DNA from 3 places in the Nonomuraea sp. NPDC049758 genome. Region 2 is predicted to be linked to each of the others. Evidence: riboswitches for the same ligand, from Rfam matches in the RefSeq annotation. Region 2 holds a riboswitch; each other region holds the start of a gene.
The links. Region 2 has a riboswitch for cyclic di-AMP ahead of AB0J46_RS20065 (CHAP domain-containing protein). Riboswitches for the same ligand answer to the same signal wherever they lie in the genome.
Positions count from the first base shown of each region.

Region 1: another riboswitch for cyclic di-AMP. It lies ahead of AB0J46_RS38400 (CHAP domain-containing protein); the one in region 2 lies ahead of AB0J46_RS20065 (CHAP domain-containing protein).
Region 3: another riboswitch for cyclic di-AMP. It lies ahead of AB0J46_RS13190 (C40 family peptidase); the one in region 2 lies ahead of AB0J46_RS20065 (CHAP domain-containing protein).

Region 1 covers NZ_JBFAMZ010000019.1:44,712-51,170, forward strand. The annotation lists gene AB0J46_RS38395 (TetR/AcrR family transcriptional regulator) at 1-475, shown strand, start outside; gene AB0J46_RS38400 (CHAP domain-containing protein) at 527-1,240, opposite strand; cyclic di-AMP (ydaO/yuaA leader) riboswitch at 1,255-1,392, opposite strand; gene AB0J46_RS38405 (luciferase family protein) at 1,653-2,000, opposite strand; gene AB0J46_RS38410 (glycosyl hydrolase family 18 protein) at 2,243-4,201, shown strand; gene AB0J46_RS38415 (PP2C family protein-serine/threonine phosphatase) at 4,362-5,405, shown strand; gene AB0J46_RS38420 (glycosyl hydrolase family 18 protein) at 5,518-6,459, shown strand, end outside.
Region 2 covers NZ_JBFAMZ010000007.1:117,274-123,732, reverse strand. The annotation lists gene AB0J46_RS20085 (extracellular solute-binding protein) at 1-897, opposite strand, end outside; gene AB0J46_RS20080 (RNA polymerase sigma factor) at 1,273-2,601, opposite strand; gene AB0J46_RS20075 (YciI family protein) at 2,647-3,084, opposite strand; gene AB0J46_RS20070 (methyltransferase) at 3,240-4,058, shown strand; gene AB0J46_RS20065 (CHAP domain-containing protein) at 4,113-4,808, opposite strand; cyclic di-AMP (ydaO/yuaA leader) riboswitch at 4,822-4,959, opposite strand; gene AB0J46_RS20060 (Gfo/Idh/MocA family oxidoreductase) at 5,077-6,030, opposite strand; gene AB0J46_RS20055 (aldo/keto reductase) at 6,050-6,459, opposite strand, start outside.
Region 3 covers NZ_JBFAMZ010000004.1:362,348-368,806, reverse strand. The annotation lists gene AB0J46_RS13210 (sensor histidine kinase) at 1-614, shown strand, start outside; gene AB0J46_RS13205 (response regulator transcription factor) at 611-1,312, shown strand; gene AB0J46_RS13200 (DUF2306 domain-containing protein) at 1,285-1,920, opposite strand; gene AB0J46_RS13195 (NAD(P)-dependent alcohol dehydrogenase) at 2,102-3,094, shown strand; gene AB0J46_RS13190 (C40 family peptidase) at 3,078-3,641, opposite strand; cyclic di-AMP (ydaO/yuaA leader) riboswitch at 3,672-3,830, opposite strand; gene AB0J46_RS13185 (3-isopropylmalate dehydrogenase) at 3,930-4,976, shown strand; gene AB0J46_RS13180 (branched-chain amino acid aminotransferase) at 5,177-6,274, shown strand; gene AB0J46_RS13175 (Uma2 family endonuclease) at 6,296-6,459, opposite strand, start outside.

The DNA.
Region 1 (6,459 bases), on a different contig from region 2:
GGACGAGATCCGGGCCGCCTCCGGCGTCTCGCTGAAACGCCTCTACCAGTGTTTCCCGTCGAAGGAGGCGCTGGTCGTGGCCTATCTGCGGCGGCGCGACGAACGCTGGATGACCTCGCTCACCGCGTACGTGGCCGACGCCGGCGACCGCATCCCGGCGGTCTTCGCGTGGCTGGAGCGCTGGTTCGCCGAGGACGACTTCCGCGGCTGCGGGTTCGCCAACGCCTTCGCCGAGCTGGGCGCCGGTTCGGCCGTCGTCCGTACGGCGGTGCGCGAGCACAAGGAGCGCCTGCGCGCCTACCTGCGCTCGCTCGCCGAGGAGGCGGGGGCTGGGGACCCCGGCCTGCTCGCCGAGCAGTTGCTCACCCTGATCGACGGCGCCACGGTGACCGCGATGATCTCCGAGGAGCCTGGCGCGGCCCGCTCGGCCGGGCAGGCAGCGGCGGTCCTGGTCCACCGGCACCGGCGGCCCTGAAACGCGAAAGAGCGCACTCCCCGCAGGGAGTGCGCTCTTGGCAAGGAAGGATCAGGCGGCGTACGACGGGTAGCCGTAGCCGACGACCTGGGAGCTCGGCCGGACGCGCTGCTCGACCTTGCCGTTGCCGGTGTTGCCCTCGATCGTGGAGATCGTGCCGTCGCCGTTGTCCTTGACGACGAAGCCGACGTGCTGGATGTCGTTCAGGCTCTTGCTGCCGCTCCAGGAGAAGAAGACGACGGCGCCCGGCTTGGCCTCGGTGCCCCAGCGGTCGTTGGCGGCGAACCACTTGGCGTGGGTCACGGTGTAGGCGTCCCAGCCGACCTGCGGGCGGGCGCCGGTCTGCTCGCCGACCCAGGAGACGAACATCGAGCACCAGGGGGCGTTCAGGTACATGGCGCGGTTGCCGCCGTCACGCGCGGCGGTCTCGGCGGCGCGCTGCGAGTCGGCGTACCACTTCTGGAACTTGGTGCCGCCGCCGTTGGCGTCCTCGGAGGTGCCGACCTGGGCGCGGGCCGTGGCCAGCACCTGCGCGGCGGTGACGTTGACCTTGCCCTTGGCGCTCTCGTCGGCGGCGCGGTGCTGCGCGACGCGCGGCTGGGCGGCCACGCCGGCGACCTTGGCGGTCTGGGTGGCGGTGTGGGCGGTGGCGGTGTCGGCGTTCACTGCCGCGTGCGTGCCGAGCACGCCGGCGACGGCGGTCGCGCCGAGAGCGATCTTGGCGAGGTCGAGCTTGAAGGCACGGTGAAGACGGTGCTTGGCCATGAGGGTGTTACTCCTTGAGCTTCCGTGCCGCTTGCCGGGTTAGCTGACGGGTTCGGGCGGGAAGCTGCCCTACGGCACCACGGTGCCGATTCACCCCATTGGACACATGGGTCCCCGGTTCCGCGCACAGGCGGATTCAGCGGTCTCTTGGTCAGGCAAAGGGCTGACGCATCGTCTTCCCGGGCCCGGGAAAGGGCCTGAAGGTATATGTGCGACGCCCGGATGCGGGGATGTCCGCATCGACTCTGTACAACACGGGTCCCGCTTGGGTAATTCCCAGGCAATGCCATCCCTACCTGGGACGACTCCCCGTTCGGCTGTGTACAACCAAGCTACCCGGCGAGTAATTCCCAGGCAAATGGCGGCATTAGTTTCGACGCTGCGTGGGAGAAACGCTACGCACCGAATCGGTTCACGCCACGTGCGCCTTTATCGCCACGCTCGTGAGCGCCAGCAACAATTCCAGATCAGGTTCGGCGTCGACCTGTACGGCGACCCAGGCGCGGTCGCGGCAGGCATGGACCTGGTCGCACGCCCGCAGGTACGGCTCCAGGCGGCCGATGGCGGGGGCGGTGAGCCGTACGTGGATCTCGTCCCGGCCGGCCAGGCGCAGGATCTCGGTTCCGTGGACGGCGAAGGTGACCTGCTGACCGGTGCCGCTGACGTTCAGCGACGGCCAGGACCGTAACTCCGCGACCGCGCGGACCACGTAGGGCCCGCGTCGCGTGGGCGTCCGCCGCCAGGCGGAGATTCCTGCCACGGTCCAATGCTGAGCCACGGCTCACCCCGCCGTCAGCCCCCGTTCCTGAACCGTTATCCCCTCGTGAACGGGCGCGTCCGGGGTCTGACCGGCACGATTACGGACGCCTGACCGATACGTATTGACGCTCCCCCAGGCAGAAGCTACCGTCGATTCACAACTTAAAGGAAACTTTCCTAATAGTTTCCCCAGAAGTCTCCCATCCCACTCCCCACACACCCCCCAACGGATGTCGGAGCGACATGAAACACACCATTCTGAGCAAGGTCCTGGCGGGAATGGCGGCATTGGCCCTGCCCCTCACCGCGGCCGTGGCCGCCCCGGCGCTCGCCTCCGCCAGCACGGTGGCGTACGCGGCGGCCTGGGCCCCGTGGACCGCCTACACGGCGGGCACGGTCGTCACCTACAACGGCGTCGACTACGTCTGTCTCCAGGCGCACACCTCCCAGCCCGGCTGGGAGCCGCCGAACGTGGCGGCGCTGTGGAAGGTCTCCGGTGGCGGCGGCGGCGACACGACCGCGCCGTCCGTGCCGGGCAACCTGCGCTCGACCGGCGTCACGGACACGAGCGTGGCCCTGGCCTGGAACGCCTCCACCGACAACGTGGCCGTGACCGGCTACGAGGTCTACCGCGGCGGCACGCTGGTCACCACCGTCACGGGCACCACGTACAACGACACCGGCCTCACCGCGAACACGGCCTACAGCTACACCGTGCGCGCGCGTGACGCGGCCGGCAACCGCTCGGCCAACAGCAACCAGATCTCCGCGACGACCACCGGCGGCGGTGGCGGCGACGACAAGACCCCGCCGTCGGTGCCCGGCAACCTGCGCTCGACCGGCGTCAGCAACAACAGCGTCTCGCTGGCCTGGAACGCCTCCACCGACAACGTGGCGGTCACCGGCTACGAGGTCTACCGCGGCGGCACCCTGGTCACGACCGTCACGGGCACTTCGTACAACGACACCGGCCTCAGCGCCAACACCTCCTACAACTACACCGTGCGCGCGCGTGACGCGGCGGGCAACCGCTCGGCCGACAGCAACCAGATCACCGCGACCACCACGGGCGGCGGCGGTGGCGGCGGCAACAAGGTGCTGGGCTACTTCGTCCAGTGGGGCATCTACCAGCGCGGCTACCACGTCAAGAACATCGACACCAGCGGCTCGGCGGCCAAGCTGACGCACATCAACTACGCGTTCGGCAACGTGCAGAACGGGCAGTGCACGATCGGCGACAGCTACGCCGACTACGACCGCTTCTACCAGGCGGGCGAGAGCGTCGACGGCGTCGCCGACACCTGGGACAACGGCGCGCTGCGCGGCAACTTCAACCAGCTGCGCAAGCTGAAGAAGAAGTACCCCAACCTGAAGGTGCTCTTCTCCTTCGGCGGCTGGACCTGGTCCGGCGGCTTCGGCCAGGCGGCGCAGAACCCGACGGCCTTCGCCGACTCCTGCTACAAGCTGGTGGAGGACCCCCGCTGGGCCGACGTCTTCGACGGCATCGACATCGACTGGGAGTACCCGAACGCCTGCGGCCTGACCTGTGACACCAGCGGCGCGGCGGCGTTCAAGAACGTGATGTCCGCGCTGCGCTCGCGCTTCGGCGCGAACAACCTGGTCACCGCGGCCATCACCGCCGACGGCAACGACGGCGGCAAGATCGACGCGGCCGACTACGGCGGCGCCGCCCAGTACGTCGACTGGTACAACGTCATGACGTACGACTTCTTCGGCGGCTGGGACGCGCAGGGCCCGACCGCCCCGCACTCCCCGCTCACCACCTGGGACAAGATCCCGATCCCCGGCTTCTACACCGACAACGCCATCCAGAAGCTCAAGAGCAAGGGCGTCCCGGCCGCCAAGCTGCTGCTCGGCATCGGCTTCTACGGCCGCGGCTGGACCGGCGTGACCCAGGCCGCGCCCGGCGGCACGGCGACCGGCCCGGCGCCCGGCACGTACGAGCAGGGCATCGAGGACTACAAGGTCATCAAGACCCGCTGCCCGTCCACCGGCACCGTCGCGGGCACGGCCTACGCCTACTGCGGCAACCAGTGGTGGAGCTACGACACGCCGAGCACCATCGGCGGCAAGATGAGCTACTCGAAGAACCAGGGCCTCGGCGGCGCGTTCTTCTGGGAGCTCAGCGGTGACACCACCAACGCCGAACTCCTCACGGCCATGAAGAACGGCCTCGGATAAGTTCGCACGTCAAGGGCCGGTCCCGGTTTCGGGGCCGGCCCTTCGCCGTGCCCGGCGCGCCGCAGGACGGAACACGGACGCCTTGGGAGAAGCTGGTCACCGGGGGTGAACGACGATTCTGTGGGGTGGCGGGCTCAGGCGGCCCTTCTTCACGACACCGGTGTTCCTGGTCGGCCTGATCGGGATCACGGTGCTGGTGGTCGGGCTGGACAGGTTCACCGGCGGGGGCGCGGAGCTCGTGCCGGTGCTGATCTTCCTGCCCGCGATCGTGTCGGCGCTGGGCTCGGTGTGGCAGACGGCGGTCGCGTCGGTGTGGGTGCTGGCGGTGGTGTCGGCCTCGGTCGCCTATCTGGGCGGCAATCTGCGGACGAACCTGGAGGTCTCCGGCTTCACCGCGGCGTTCGGGCTGATGAGCGTGGTCGGCGCGAGCTACCGGATCCAGCGCGAGGAGGAGGTCCGCCGGTTGCGCTCGGCCGCCGCGGCGTTGCAGCGGCAGCTCGTCAGGCCGCTGCCGCTGCGCTCGCTCGACGTGGTCGTGGACGGCCTCTACCAGCCCATCGAGGAGGACACGATGGTGGGCGGCGACATGTACGAGGTGGCGCCGTCGCCGTACGGGACCCGGGTGATGATCGCCGACGTGCAGGGCAAGGGGCTGCCCGCGATCGGCGCCGCGCTGGCCGTGCTGGGCGCCTTCCGGGAGGCGGCCTACCGCGAGCTCTCCCTCATGGGCGTGGCCGACGCCCTGGAGGACGCCGTGATCAGGCACAACAGGTTCGCCGCGCACACCGGCGAGCCCGAGCGGTTCGTCACCGCGCTGCTGCTGGACATCGGCCCGGAGCTGGAGGTGAACGCGGTCAACTGCGGGCACATCGCGCCGTACCTGATCCACGGTGGGAACGCCGGGCAGCTCTGGCTCGGCGAGCCGGAGGTGCCGCTCGGCCTGGCCGGGCTGGCGGGCGAGCCGCGCCACGGCGCGCGCTTCGCCTTCCCGCGCGGGGCCTCGCTGCTGCTGTGCACCGACGGCGTGACCGAGGCCCGCGACCGCGACGGCTCCTTCTACCCGCTGGAGCAGCGGCTGCGCTCCTGGGCCCGCGACCCGCCGTCCAGGACCGTCGAGGCCCTGGCCGCCGACCTGAACACCTTCACGCACGGCGCCCCGCGCGACGACATCGCGGTGCTCATCCTGCGCCGGACCGGATCGTGACCGCCGCGCGCGGCAACTATTAAGAAAGTTTCCTAACAGAGAGCATTGACGGGCCTGGTCACCAGGCTTACCTTCCGATCAACCCCCCAGTCATGCCCCATCGGAGGTGGCCTTGAAGCCCACACGCCTACGCGCGGCCCTGGCCGCGTGCGGCACCTCACTGGTCCTCATCGCGGGAGCCCTGGCCGGTACGGCCACCGCCGCGGCCGACAACGCCGCCTGCCGCCCGGACGGCCTCTACCAGACCCCCGGCGTGGACGTCCCCTACTGCCTGGCCTACGACGAGGACGGCCGGGAGAAGATGGGGGCCGACCACCCCCGCCGCATCATCGGCTACTTCACCAGCTGGCGCACCGGCAAGAACGGCCGGCCCGCCTACCTGGCCGGCAACATCCCGTGGGGCAAGGTCACCCACATCAACTACGCCTTCGCCCACGTCGACGGCAGCAACAAGATCGCCGTGGACGCCGACGCGACCGCGACCGAGTGGCCCGGCGTCGCCGGCGCCGAGATGGACCCGGCCTACGCGTACAAGGGCCACTTCAACCTGCTGAACAAGTACAAGAAGCAGTACCCCGGCACCAAGACGCTGGTGTCGGTCGGCGGCTGGGCCGAGACCGGCGGCTACTTCGACGCGAGCGGCGCCCGCGTGCCCTCCGGCGGCTTCTACTCGATGACCACCAACGCCGACGGCTCGGTCAACCAGGCCGGCATCGGCACGTTCGCCGACTCGGTCGTCGCTTTCGTGCGCGCGTACGGGTTCAACGGCGTGGACATCGACTACGAGTACCCGACCTCGATGAAGGACGCGGGGAACCCGCTCGACTGGACCATCGCCAACGCCCGCAGGTCGAGCCTGATGAAGGGCTACGCGGCCCTGATGAGGACGCTGCGCCAGAAGCTGGACACCGCGGCCGCCGCCGACGGCAGGTACTACATGCTGACCGTCGCCGCCCCCGCCTCCGGCTACCTGCTGCGCGGCATGGAGACCTTCCAGGTCACCCAGTACCTGGACTACGTCAACATCATGTCCTACGACCTGCACGGCGCCTGG
Region 2 (6,459 bases):
CACGCCGAGCATCCAGGACGGGCAGCCGACCGTGGCGAAGGCGCCCTTCTGGGTGCCCGCCGCCCACTCGTCGGTGAAGTTGCGCAGCTTGGCCGTCAGGCCGGACTGGCTGAGCTTGGAGGCGAAGTCGAAGCCCGCCTTCACCGCCGGGTTCTTGTCGACGATGAGGTTGTTGTCCTTGTCGAAGTAGGCGACGTTGCCGTTCTTGGCCGCCTCCTGGTACAGCACCACGTTGTAGAGCGTGTTGGTGCCGTCGGTGAACTTGGTGTCCTTCACCTTCGCCTGGAACTGCTGGCCGACCTTCATGAAGTCGTCCCACGTCGGCCACAGGGCGGCGACCTTCTCGCGGTCCGTGGGCAGCCCGGCCTTCTTGAACAGGTCCGTGCGGTAGCACAGGCTCATGCCGCCGATGTCGGTGCCGAGGCCGAAGATCTTGCCGTCGGCCGTCACGCCGTTCTCCCACTTCCAGGCGGGGTAGTCGGCCTTGCGGCCCTCAAGGCCGTACTCCTTCAGGTCGGCCCACCACTCGGGGTGCGCCTTGGCCAGGCCCATGCCGCCCTCGTCGATGCCGATGACGTCGCCCGCGCCGTTGCCGGACTGCAGCCACTGGATCATCTGGGGCCAGTACTGCTGCTCGAACTGGTCGGTCAGGTGCTCTTCCTTGATCTGGATGTCCTTGTGCTCGGCGTTCCACTTCTCGATGGCGTTCTTGTAGCCGAAGTTGGAGCCGCCGCCGAAGGTCTGCACCCGGATGGTGACGGGCTCGGCCGCCGCCGCGGAGGAGGCGGGGCTGTTGCCGGCGGCCGGCGTGTCGCCGCTGCCGCACGACGCGACGGTCAGCGCCGCCGCGGCCAGGGCTGAGGCCGCGGCCAGACCGCGACGCTTGCTGATCATCATGGGGGACCCCTTCTCGGGTGACTGATGGGAGGTGCACCGCGGCACGCGCTCCGCCGCGGTGGGAGTGTTTGGGAGCGCTCCCACAAAGGGTGCACTTACCGGCTGTGTCCGTCAATCCGCCGAAACGGAACCGTTACCAATCGTGCGTTTTGCCACCCAGAATCAGGATTTAAGGGGATGAAGGGTGTGAAGGGCGGTTTGGGAGCGCTCCCACCTCAAGAGACATCTTTCGTGCCGCATCAAGGGCATGTCGCCCGGACGCTCCGGGCTTGCTCCCGGTCAGGTGTTGCTGTCACGGAGCGTGACGATCTTCTGGAACGTTCCAGCGCCTTACCCACCGCTCGGCCCGACGCTCGGCCTCTGGGGAAGCGGCCCTCAGCAGGCGGCGGCGCGTTCGTGGAGCAGGGCGCGCTCGCGGGAGTTGCGGGTCATCGAGGCCGCCCGTTCGAACTCGGCCCGCGCCTCGCCGCGCCGGCCCAGCCGGAACAGCAGGTCGCCGCGGACGCTCGGCAGCAGGTGGTAACCCTTGAGCGCCGGCTCGTCCACGATCTGGTCGAGCAGGTCGAGGCCCACCGCCGGGCCGTAGGCCATCGACAGCGCCACCGCGCGGTTGAGCTCGACGACGGGGGAGCGGGCCAGCCGGGCCAGCGACTCGTACAGGCCGGCGATGCGCACCCAGTCGGTGTCGCCGGGGTCGAACGCGCGGGCGTGGCAGGCCGCGATCGCGGCCTGCAGCGTGTACGGCCCCACCGCGCCCGCCCGCTCCTCGGCCCGTTCCTCGGCCAAGCTCTCCGCATGCTCCTCGGCCAGGCCCTCGGTTCGCTCCTCGGCCGGGCTCCCGGCCCGCTCCTCGGCCAGGCTCTCGGCTCGTGCCAGCGCCGCCAGCCCGCGCCCGATGAGCAGCCGGTCCCACCGGGTGCGGTCCTGCTCCAGCAGCAGCACCGGCTCCCCGGACGGCCCCACCCGGGCCGCCGCCCTGGACGCCTGGATCTCCATGAGCGCGACCAGCCCGTGCACCTCGGGTTCGGCGGGCATCAGCCCCGCCAGGACCCGGCCCAGCCGCAGCGCGTCCTCGCACAGGCCGGGCCGCATCCAGTCGTCGCCCGCGGTCGCCGAGTACCCCTCGTTGAAGATCAGGTAGATGACCTCCAGCACGGACGACAGGCGTCCGGCCAGCTCGGCGCCCTGCGGCACCTCGAACGGGACCTTCCGGTCGGCCAGGGTGCGCTTGGCCCGCACGATCCGCTGGGCGGCGGTCGGCTCGGGCACCAGGAACGCGCGGGCGATCTCGTCGGTGCTCAGGCCGCCGAGCACCCGCAGCGTCAGGGCCACCCGGGCCTCCATCGACAGCGCCGGGTGGCAGGCGGTGAAGACCAGCCGCAGCAGGTCGTCCTCGATCTCGTCGGGCTCGGGCGGCTCAGCGGCGGTCTCCAGCCGGTGGCCCAGCTCGGCCAGGTTGCGGGACATCCGCTCGTTCCGGCGGATCAGGTCGACGGCGCGGCGTTTGGACACCGTCATCAGCCAGGCGCCCGGGTTGCGTGGCACGCCCGATTCCGGCCACTGCTCCAGGGCTGCGACCAGCGCGTCCTGGGCCAGTTCCTCGGCCAGGCCGACGTCGCGGACCAGCCCGGCCAGGCCGGCGATGAGCCGGGGCGCCTCGATCCGCCAGACCGCCTCGATCGCCCGGTGGGTGTCGGAAGCCATCACCGGCTCATGACACCAGCACCGTCCGGGGTCCGCAAGCCGAGGTCAGCTCTCCCGCCCGCCCAGACGCCGGCGCATGGCCCTCTCCCGCTCGACCTCCACCGGGTCGGACGAGGCCGCGTCGGGCGTGTCGGAGGCGTCGTACACTCGCCACACGTCCAGGCCGATCCCGTCATAGCCCTTCGGGACGGGCACGCGCATGGCCCATTCCAGAGCCTCCTCCCTGGACTTCACCTGGATCAGCCAGAACCCCGCGATCAGCTCCTTGGCCTCGGCGAACGGGCCGTCGATCACCGTGGCCCGGCCGCCGCTGTAGGCGATCTGCGCGCCCTGCGAGCTCGGGTAGAGCCCTTCGGCGGCCAGCAGCACCCCCGCCTTGGCCAGCGCCTCGTTGTAGGCGTGCATGTTGTCGACGAGCTCCTGGCTGGGCAGCGCCCCGGCCTCGGTCTCCCCGTTGGCCTTGCCGACGATCATGAATTTCATCCTGCCGTCCCTTCCGTCCGCGGCTCCGGGGCGGAGCCGGCCTCGCCGAAGCGTCGAACGGGCGCCGGCCGGATCGACACGCGGGCGCGGACCGTCCGCTTCCAGGGCACCGTACCGGTCGTGCGGCCGGCGGGCCGATGTGCCATCCTCGCCCCATGCACCAACCCGCACCAGACGCCCCCGTGCCCAACCGGGCCCTGTGGGACGAGCGCGCCCGCGTCCACGGCTCCACCTCGGCCGACCGGTTCTACGACGTCGACGCCTTCCTCGCCGGCCGGCAGACCCTCTACGCGCTCGAACGCCGCCTGGCCGGCGACGTCGCCGGCCTGGACCTGCTCCACCTGCAGTGCCACTTCGGCCTGGACACGCTGAGCTGGGCGCGTCTCGGAGCGCGGGTGACCGGCGTCGACTTCTCCCCGGTGGCGGTCGCGCGCGCCCGCGACCTGGCGGCCAGGGCGGGGCTGGCGGCCACGTTCGTGGAGGCCGACACGCAGCGGCTGCCGGAGTCGCTGGCCGGCGGCTTCGACGTGGCGGTGGCCACGTACGGCGTGTTGTGCTGGATCGGCGACCTGGACGCCTGGATGCGCGGCGCGGCCATGGCGCTGCGGCCGGGCGGGCGGCTGGTGCTGGTCGACCTGCATCCGGCCTACGAGACGGTGTCCTCGCTCGACCCGCTGGTGGCCGACTGGCCCTACGGCGGCGGCCAGGCCCACCGGGAGACGGTGACCGGCACGTACGCCGACGCCGCGGTGGTGACCGAGGCCCACGAGGCGGTCGAGTACCCGCACTCGGTGGGCGAGATCGTCACGGCGGCGGCGCGGGCCGGGTTCACGGTGGCCGAGCTGGGCGAGCACGTCGAGACCGACATGGACCCGCGCGGCCTGCTGGCCGAGGGCGCGGACGGCCGGTACCGGTTCCCGTTCGGGGACTCGCACCTGCCGATCCTCTACTCGCTGGCGGCGGTCCGGCCCTGAGACGCGGCGAGCGCGCGTCCCTCGTGCGGGACGCGCGCTCGGAGCGGGGGGAGGTCAGCTCGCGTACTGCGGGTATCCGTAGCCGACGACCTGCGACTTCGGACGGACGCGCTCCTCGACCTTGCCGTTGCCGGTGTTGCCCTCGACCGTGGAGATCGTGCCGTCGCCGTTGTCCTTGACGACGAAGCCGACGTGCTGGATGGCGTCCAGGCTCTTGCTGCCGCCCCAGGAGAAGAAGACGACGGCGCCCGGCCTGGCCTCGGTGCCCCAGCGGTCGTTGGCGGCGAACCACTTGGCGTGGGCCACGGTCCAGGCGTCCCAGCCGACCTGCGGGCGCGCGCCGGTCTGCTCGCCGACCCAGGAGACGAAGATTGAGCACCAGGGGGCGTTCAGGTACATGGCGCGGGTGCCGCCGTCGCGGGCAATGGTCTCGGCGGCGCGCTGGGAGTCGGCGTACCACTTCTGGAACTTGGTGCCGCCGCCGTAGGCGTTCTCGGAGGTGCCGACCTGGGCCTTGGCCATCGCCAGGACCTGCTGGGCGGTGACGTTGACCTGGGTCTCCTCCGCCTTGCGGGTCTGGGCGGCGGCCTGCGGCGCGACGGCCGAGTGGCCGGCGGCGGCGGCCGGGCCGGCGCTGTCGGCGGCGGCGGCGGTGGCGTGGGCGCCGATGGCGGAGGCGAGGATGGCCGCGCCGAGCGCGGCGTGGGCGTAGGTGATCTTCGGGGCACGGATGGGACGGTGCGTGGCCATCGAGGGCATTGACTCCTTGCTTCCATGCCGCTTACCGGGTTAGCTGACGGGTTCGGACGTGGAAGCTGCCCTACGGCACCGAAGTGCCGATTCACCCCAAAGGACGTGGGTCCCCGGTTCCGCCCGGAGGCGGATTCAGCGGTCACAGGACGATCCTGTGAAATGTCTTGCGATGGTTGGACAAAGCCGGACAAACCGGACGTCTGCCGCGAGATGCCCCACAAGGTAATACATCGGGCAAGAGCAAGGCAAGTGGCTAAAGGTCCAGCTAGGAGAGTTGCGCCCGCGCTTCGGCCAGAAGCCCCATCATGGCAAGGGATTCGTCAAGCGGCATGATCGCGCTCTCCGTGCGGCCCTCGATCGTGGCCGCGCGCACCTCGCGCAGCTCGCCCGCGTAACCGTTGTCGGCCGGGTCGAGCACCAGCTCCTCCGTCTCCATCGACGGCCCCGACAGCAGCACCCGCCGCGGCGCCCAGAACGGCGCCAGGATGTCGGCCCGCATCGACGTGCCCACCACGCTCGCGTCGTTGGCGTGATGTGCCAGCAGCGACACGTCCACCAGGGCCCGCCGCCCGTCCGGGTACAGCAGCAGCCCGCCGGCCTCGGCGTCGACCCCGCTGGGCGCCAGCGAGCCGGCCATGCGCAGCTCCGCGGGCATGCCGAGCAGCAGCTGGGCCAGCCCGAACGGGTAGATCCCCAGGTCGAGCAGGGCCCCGCCGCCCAGCTCAGGCGCCCACAGCCGGTGGGCGGGGTCGTAGGGCAGCGCGAAGCCGAACGAGGCCCGCACCGACCGGATCTCACCGAAGCGCGGATCGGCCGCCACCCGCTGGATGAGCGGGTTGAAGCGCATCCACATGGCCTCCATGAGGAAGACCCCGGCCGCGCGGGCCAGCGCCACCATGCGCTCGGCGTCGGCCACGTCGGCCGTCAGCGGCTTCTCGCACAGCACCGACTTGCCCGCCGCGATGGCGGCCTCGGCCACCTCCAGATGCTGGGCGTGCGGCGTGGCGACGTAGATCGCGTCGACGGCCGGATCGGCGCACAGGGCCTCGTAGGAGCCGTAGGCCGACTCCGCGCCCAGCTCGTCGGCCAGCGCCCGCGCCCTGAGCGGGCTCCGCGAGCCGACGGCGGCCACCCGCATGCCGGGCTCGGCCACGATGGCCGCCCCCACGGTACGCGCGATGCCGCCGGTCGCCGCTATTCCCCAGGTGAAATCTCGCACGACCGAGATCGTAGAGCGCTCAGGTCAGGTTGAACGAGTCGGGGTCGGGCCCGATCCGCCGCCCCGCGTTCATCGCGCCCATGGCCGCCATGTCCTCGGTGTCGAGAATGAAGTCGAACACGTCGATGTTCTCCTCGATCCGCGACGGCGTGACCGACTTGGGGATCACCACGTTGCCGAGCTGCAGGTGCCAGCGGAGCACGATCTGGGCGGGCGTCTTGCCGTACTTCTCCGACAGCACGCGCAGCGCCGGGTCGGCCAGCAGCCCCTTGCCCTGCCCGAGCGGGCTCCACGCCTCGGTCAGGATGCCGTTGGCCTCGTGGAAGGCCCGCAGCTCGCGCTGCTGGAAGTACGGGTGGAGCTCGATCTGGTTGATCGACGGCGTGATGTCGGTCTCCTCCATCAGCCGGGTCAGGGTGGCGACCGTGA
Region 3 (6,459 bases), on a different contig from region 2:
TCAAACTGCTCGAACGTGAACAGCTCGCCCGCGACCTGCACGACACCGTCGCCCACCACGTCTCGGCCATGGCCATCCGCGCCCAGGCGGGCCTGGCCACCGCCGCCTCCGAGCCGGGCGCGGCCACCGACGCGTTACGGGTGATCGAGGCCGAGGCGTCGCGCACGCTCGCCGAGATGCGGGCCATGGTCCGGGTGCTGCGCAGGAACGAGCCGGCGGAGCTGACCCCGGGCCGCCACCTCGACGACCTGCGGCGGCTCGCCGGACGCCCGCGCGTCGGCCCGGCCGTCGAGGTGGAGATCGCGGACGGGCTCGGCGACCTGCCGCCCTCGGCCGGCGCGGCGCTCTACCGCATCGCCCAGGAGTCGATCACCAACGCCCGGCGGCACGCCCGTCACGCCACCCACATCACCGTCCGGGTCACCGCCGACGACGCCGCCGTACGCCTGACCGTGAGCGACGACGGCGACCGCGCCGGCGGGGTCGCCGCCCCCGGCTACGGCCTGATCGGCATGATCGAACGCGCCGCCCTCCTCGGCGGCACCTGCGAGGCCGGCCCCAACCCCAACCGGGGCTGGACGGTCACCGCCGTCCTGCCGAAGGAGACCGCATGAACGCCCGGCGGGAGGCTGCGGGAAGCGACCCGGAGGGCACGGAGGCCATCCGGGTGCTGGTGGCCGACGACCAGGAGATCGCCCGTACCGGGCTCAGGATGATCCTCGACGCCCAGCCCGGCATCGAGGTCGTCGGCGAGGCCGGCGACGGCAGGCGGGCCGTCGAGCTGGCCCGCCGCCTGCGCCCCGACGTGTGCCTGTTCGACATCCGCATGCCCGGCCTCGACGGCATCGCGGCCACCCGCGAGCTGGCCGGCCCCGACGTCGCCGACCCCATGGCGGTCGTCGTGATCACCACGTTCGACCTCGACGAGTACGTCTACGCCGCCCTGCGCGCCGGAGCCAGGGGTTTCCTGCTCAAGGACGCCGGCCCGGCGCTGCTCGCCCAGGCGGTGACCGCGGCGGCCGGCGGCGAGGCGCTCATCGCTCCGAGCGTGACCGCGCGCCTGCTGGCCGCGTTCGCCGGGGCCGGGCGTACGGAGGCGCCCGCGCAGCCGGTCGAGGCGCTCACCGGCCGCGAGGAGGAGATCCTGCGCGCCGTGGCCCGCGGCCGGACCAACAGCGAGATCGCCCGCGAGCTGCACATCTCGCTCAGCACGGTCAAGAGCCACGTCGCGAGCCTGATGACCAAGCTCGGCGTGCGCAACCGCGTCGAGATCGCCATGTGGGCCTACGAGACCGACCGCGTACGCACCTGACCTCCAAGGGTTCTGCGGACGACCCACTCGGCCACCGCCAGGTTGATCACCCAGCCCGCGCCGACGAGCAGCGCCCGGCCGAGCTCGCCGGGCGGCCCGAAGGCGGCCAGCCCGAACGCCAGGGTGAACGCCTGCGTGCCCGCGCCGAGCCCGATCGCGTACCCGCGGGTCATCCAGGCGCGATGCCGGGCCACGTCGCGCCGCCGGATCGCGGCCAGGCCGAGCAGGAGGCAGGCGGCCATGGCCGTCCCGAACAGCAGCCGGAAGGCGGCCAGCAGCGTCCCGTCGCCGGCGGGAAGGTCGGAGAAGAGCGTCAGCCACACCCCCGACAACGCCGCGACCAGCCCGCACGCCACCAGCACCCGCCCCGCCGCGCGGTGCCACCCCGGCCGCCCGGCCCGGAACCGGGCCTGGAACTGGAACGTGCCGAGGACGCAGAACACCAGGGAAGCCGGGATGTGCAGCAACACCGGCACGGGCATGGCGAAGAAGCGCGCGTTGTCCGCCGTGACGGGGGCGCCGGCGGCCAGTTCGGTCAGCCGGAGTGCGCCGGCGACCAGCGGGACGACGCTGAGCGCGAGCAGCCCGGCGGGTGCGATCCATCTCATGCCCGAGAGCGTGCCGTCCGCGCCCGTGCCCGGTCATCGCGCGGACGGCCGGTCCTGATTCGCACCATCGGCGGGCGGGCGGTCGTACTTTCGGCCATCGAGCCGTCGCCTTTCGACCGTTGAGCGTCCGCGCAGGTCACGCCCACACTGGCGGCACATCAGCGGCACGAGGGAGAAAACGATGAAGGCGTACGTCCTGCGCTCGTTCGGCTCGCCCGACCAACTCGTCCTGACCGACGTGGAGCGGCCCGTGCCGCGCGACGACGAGGTGCTGGTCCGGGTGCGGGCCACGTCCGTGCAGCCCTACGACTGGCACTTCATGCGGGGGGAGCCGTACCTGGCCCGGGTCATGGGCGGCGGGGTCGGGCTGCGACGGCCGCGCATCGCCGTCCTCGGGGCCGACGTGGCGGGGGAGGTCGAGGCGGCCGGCAAGGACGTCACGCTGTTCCGTCCCGGCGACGAGGTGTACGCGATGTCGCTGGGGGGCGGCTTCGGCGAGTACGTCTGCCTGCGGCAGGGCGAGGTGGCGCCCAAACCGGCGGGCCTGTCGTTCGAGCAGGCGGCGGCGGTGCCGATGGCGGCCAACACCGCGCTGATCGCGCTGCGTGACGAGGGACGCCTCCAGCCGGGCCAGAAGGTGCTGGTCAACGGCGCGTCCGGCGGCGTGGGCACGTTCGCCGTGCAGCTCGCCAAGGCGCTGGGGGCGCACGTCACGGGCGTGTGCAGCGGGCGGAACGCGGACCTGGTCCGCTCGCTCGGCGCGGACGACGTCATCGACCACACCAAGGAGGACTTCGCGGCCTCGGGCCGGCGCTTCGACCTGCTGCTCGACGTGGCGGGCGGCCGCCGGGTAGCGGACTGCCGCCGCGTGCTGACCAGGCAGGGCACGTACGTGCTGGTCGGCGGGCCGGCCGGCCGCTGGGTGCAGCCGGCCGGCCACATGTTCGCCGCGCTCGCGTCGGGGCCCTTCGTCCCGCAGCGGATCGTCAGGGCGGACGTCGTCCGCTGCGGGAGCAACAGGGCGAACCTGCTGATGCTGACCGGGCTGATCGAGCGGGGCGCGGTCACCCCGGTCATCGACAGGACCTTCCCCTTCGGCGAGCTCCCGGCGGCCGTCCGCTACCAGGAGGAGGGGCACGCCCCGGGGAAGGTCGTCGTCACAGGGTCGCGGTGAGCATGGCGGGGGCGGGGGCCTTCTGGAGCTGCTTGTAGTCGGCCCAGCGCTTGACGCCCTTGGGGTCGGGGCGTACCGCGCCGACGAAGGCCTGCCTGCGCCACTGCGACAGGCGTTCCTCCTTCACCACGTCGCCGGTGTGGGGGGAGTGGACCATGTAGCCGGGCTTGGAGATCATTCCGACGTGGCCGAGGCCGCTGAAGAACACCAGGTCGCCTGGCTTGAGGTCCTTCCAGGCGATCTTCCTGGAGAAGGCGCCGTACTGCTCCGCGGCGGTTCTGGGGAGCTCGATGCCGGCGTCCTCGTAGGCCCGGAGCATGAGGCCCGAGCAGTCGTAGCCCCGTTCGCTGGCGCCGCCCCACACGTACGGGGTGCCGCGCTTGTCCATGGCGTATTCGAGGGCGACCTTCCAGGCCGGTTTCGGCACGTGCCGTTCCTGGACCTGTTTCACCTGGGGGCCGGTGAGGGTGATGGAGGGGGTGGGGGCGGCCGGAGCGGCGGGAGCCGCGGGAGCGGCAGGCACGAGACCTGCGGCGCCCGCTGCCACCGCCACAAGGATGGCGATGCTAGACAGGGGACTGTCCTTCCACGTGGCCGACCGGGTTAGCTGACGGGCTCGGGCCTGGAAGTAGCCCTACGGCGGCTCCTCGGGGGGAGGCGCAGCCGATTCGCCCCGGGGGGAAAGGTGGGTCCCCGGCTCCACGCAGCGGCTGCGTGGATTAGGCTCGACGGACTCTAACGAAACGGTCAAAAGGTCGCAATCCCCCCAAAACGGATTGTCCGGTTGTTGAGATGATGTGTTCGTCAGCCGAGACGAGCCGGTAAGGTACCGCCCATGGAGTCGCGTAACATCCGCCTGGCCGTCATCCCCGGGGATGGCATCGGCGCCGAGGTCGTAGCCGAAGGGCTCAAGGTCCTGGAGGCCGTGGGCACGAAGATCGAGCCCACCCACTACGACCTGGGCGCAGCCCGCTACCACCGCACGGGCGAGACCCTGCCCGACGCGGTGCTCGAAGAGCTGCGCGGCTACGACGCGATCCTGCTCGGCGCCGTGGGCGACCCCAGCGTGCCGCCCGGCATCCTGGAGCGCGACCTGCTGCTCAAGCTCCGGTTCGAGTTCGACCACTACGTCAACCTGCGGCCGGTCAAGCTGTTCCCCGGCGTCGAGACCGCGCTGGCCGGCGCCACCGCCGAGCACATCGACATGGTCGTCGTCCGCGAGGGCACCGAGGGCCTCTACGCGGGCACCGGCGGCGTCATGCGCCGCGGCACGCCGCACGAGATCGCCACCCAGGAGTCGCTGAACACCGCCCACGGCGTCGAGCGCGTCGTGCGGTACGCCTTCCAGAAGGCTCAGTCGCGGCCCCGCAAGAAGCTCACGCTCGTCCACAAGACGAACGTGCTCACCTTCGCCGGCGACCTCTGGCAGCGCACGGTCAACCGCGTGGCCGCGGAGTTCCCCGACGTCACCACCGACTACAGCCACATCGACGCGGCCTCGATGTTCTTCGTCACCCAGCCCGAGCGCTTCGACGTGATCGTCACCGACAACCTGTTCGGCGACATCATCACCGACCTCGGCGCCGCGATCGCCGGCGGCATCGGCCTGGCGGCCAGCGGCAACATCAACCCCGAGCGCACCTCGCCGAGCATGTTCGAGCCGGTGCACGGCAGCGCCCCCGACATCGCCGGTCAGGGCAAGGCCGACCCGACCGCCACCATCCTGTCCGTGGGCATGCTCCTCGACCACCTCGGCCTGCACGCCGAGGCCGCCAAGGTCGAGCAGGCCGTGGCCGCCGACATCGCCGAGCGGGTGACCGGCCGCGCCGGCCGCTCGACCAGCGAGATCGGCGACGACATCGCCGCGCGAGTAGCCGGCTAGGACCGCCTAGCCCCGCACGCGCCTGGCGGTCCGAACGCGGACTGCCAGGCGCTTTTTCGCGTTCGCCGGATCTAACCACCCCAACTGCCTCTTGCCATCCCAAATCGCGAGACACTAGGAAGTACGAATACTGCTCGCGGGCAGTAGCTAACAGAATCAGCTTTCGAAGTCGCAGATTCGTAGAGAGAAGGACCTTCGTCATGACCATCGCTCAGAAGCTCAGCTTCGACGTGCAGCATTCCGACCACGCTCGCACCGCGGCCGAGCGGGAGCAGGTACTGGCGAACCCCGGGTTCGGGCAGGTCTTCACCGACCACATGATCTCGATCGACTACACCGACGGCGAGGGCTGGCACGACGCCCGGCTCATGCCGTACGGGCCGCTCTCGCTCGACCCCGCGACCTCGGTCTTCCACTATGCGCAGGAGCTGTTCGAGGGCCTGAAGGCCTACCGGCAGATCTCCGGCTCGATCGCGACCTTCCGGCCGTACGCGAACGCCGCCCGCTTCAACCGCTCGGCCGAGCGCATGGCCATGCCCGAACTGCCGGAGGACGCGTTCGTGGAGTCGCTGGAGCTGCTGGTCTCGGCCGACAAGGAGTGGGTGCCGACCACCGAGGGCCACAGCCTCTACCTGCGCCCGTTCATGTTCGCCACGCAGGCCGGGCTCGGCGTCAACTACCCGTCGAAGACCTACAAGTACATGGTGATCGCCTCGCCGGCGGCCTCGTACTTCAGCGGCGGCATCAAGCCCGTCTCGGTCTGGCTGTCCACCGAGTACACGCGCGCCGCGCCCGGCGGCACCGGCTTCGCCAAGTGCGGTGGCAACTACGCCGCCGCCTTCGTCGCCCAGCGCCAGGCCGTCGACAACGGCTGCGACCAGGTCGTCTGGCTCGACGCCCACAAGCACGAGTACGTCGAGGAGATGGGCGGGATGAACCTGTTCTTCGTCTTCGGCAACAAGCTCGTCACCCCGGCGCTCACCGGCACCCTGCTGCCCGGCATCACCCGGGAGTCGATCCTGGAGATGGCCGGCGACCTCGGCCTGGAGACCGAGGAGCGGCTGATCTCGGTGGACGAGTGGGAGTCCGCCTGCGCCTCCGGCGAGCTGACCGAGGTGTTCGCGTGCGGCACCGCCGCCGTGGTCACGCCGGTGGGCTCGGTCAGGGGCGACGACCGCTCCTGGACCATCGCCGACGGCACCCCCGGCCCGGTGACGATGCGGGTGCGCGAGGAGCTCGTCGGCATCCAGTACGGCGCCCGTCCCGACACCCGCAACTGGATCCACAAGATCGGCTAGAGCCGCGCGGACGGCCGGCGTTCAGGCGCCGGCCTCCGTCAGGGCCGCGGTGTCGACGTGGAGGTTCCACGGATCGGGCAGGAACACCGGCTCGCCCAGGGAGACGACGTTCTCGCTGCGGTAGCGCCGCCCGCCCGGCCCGCCGAACAGCGTCACCAGCCGCTGGAACGGGTCGATGACCAGGT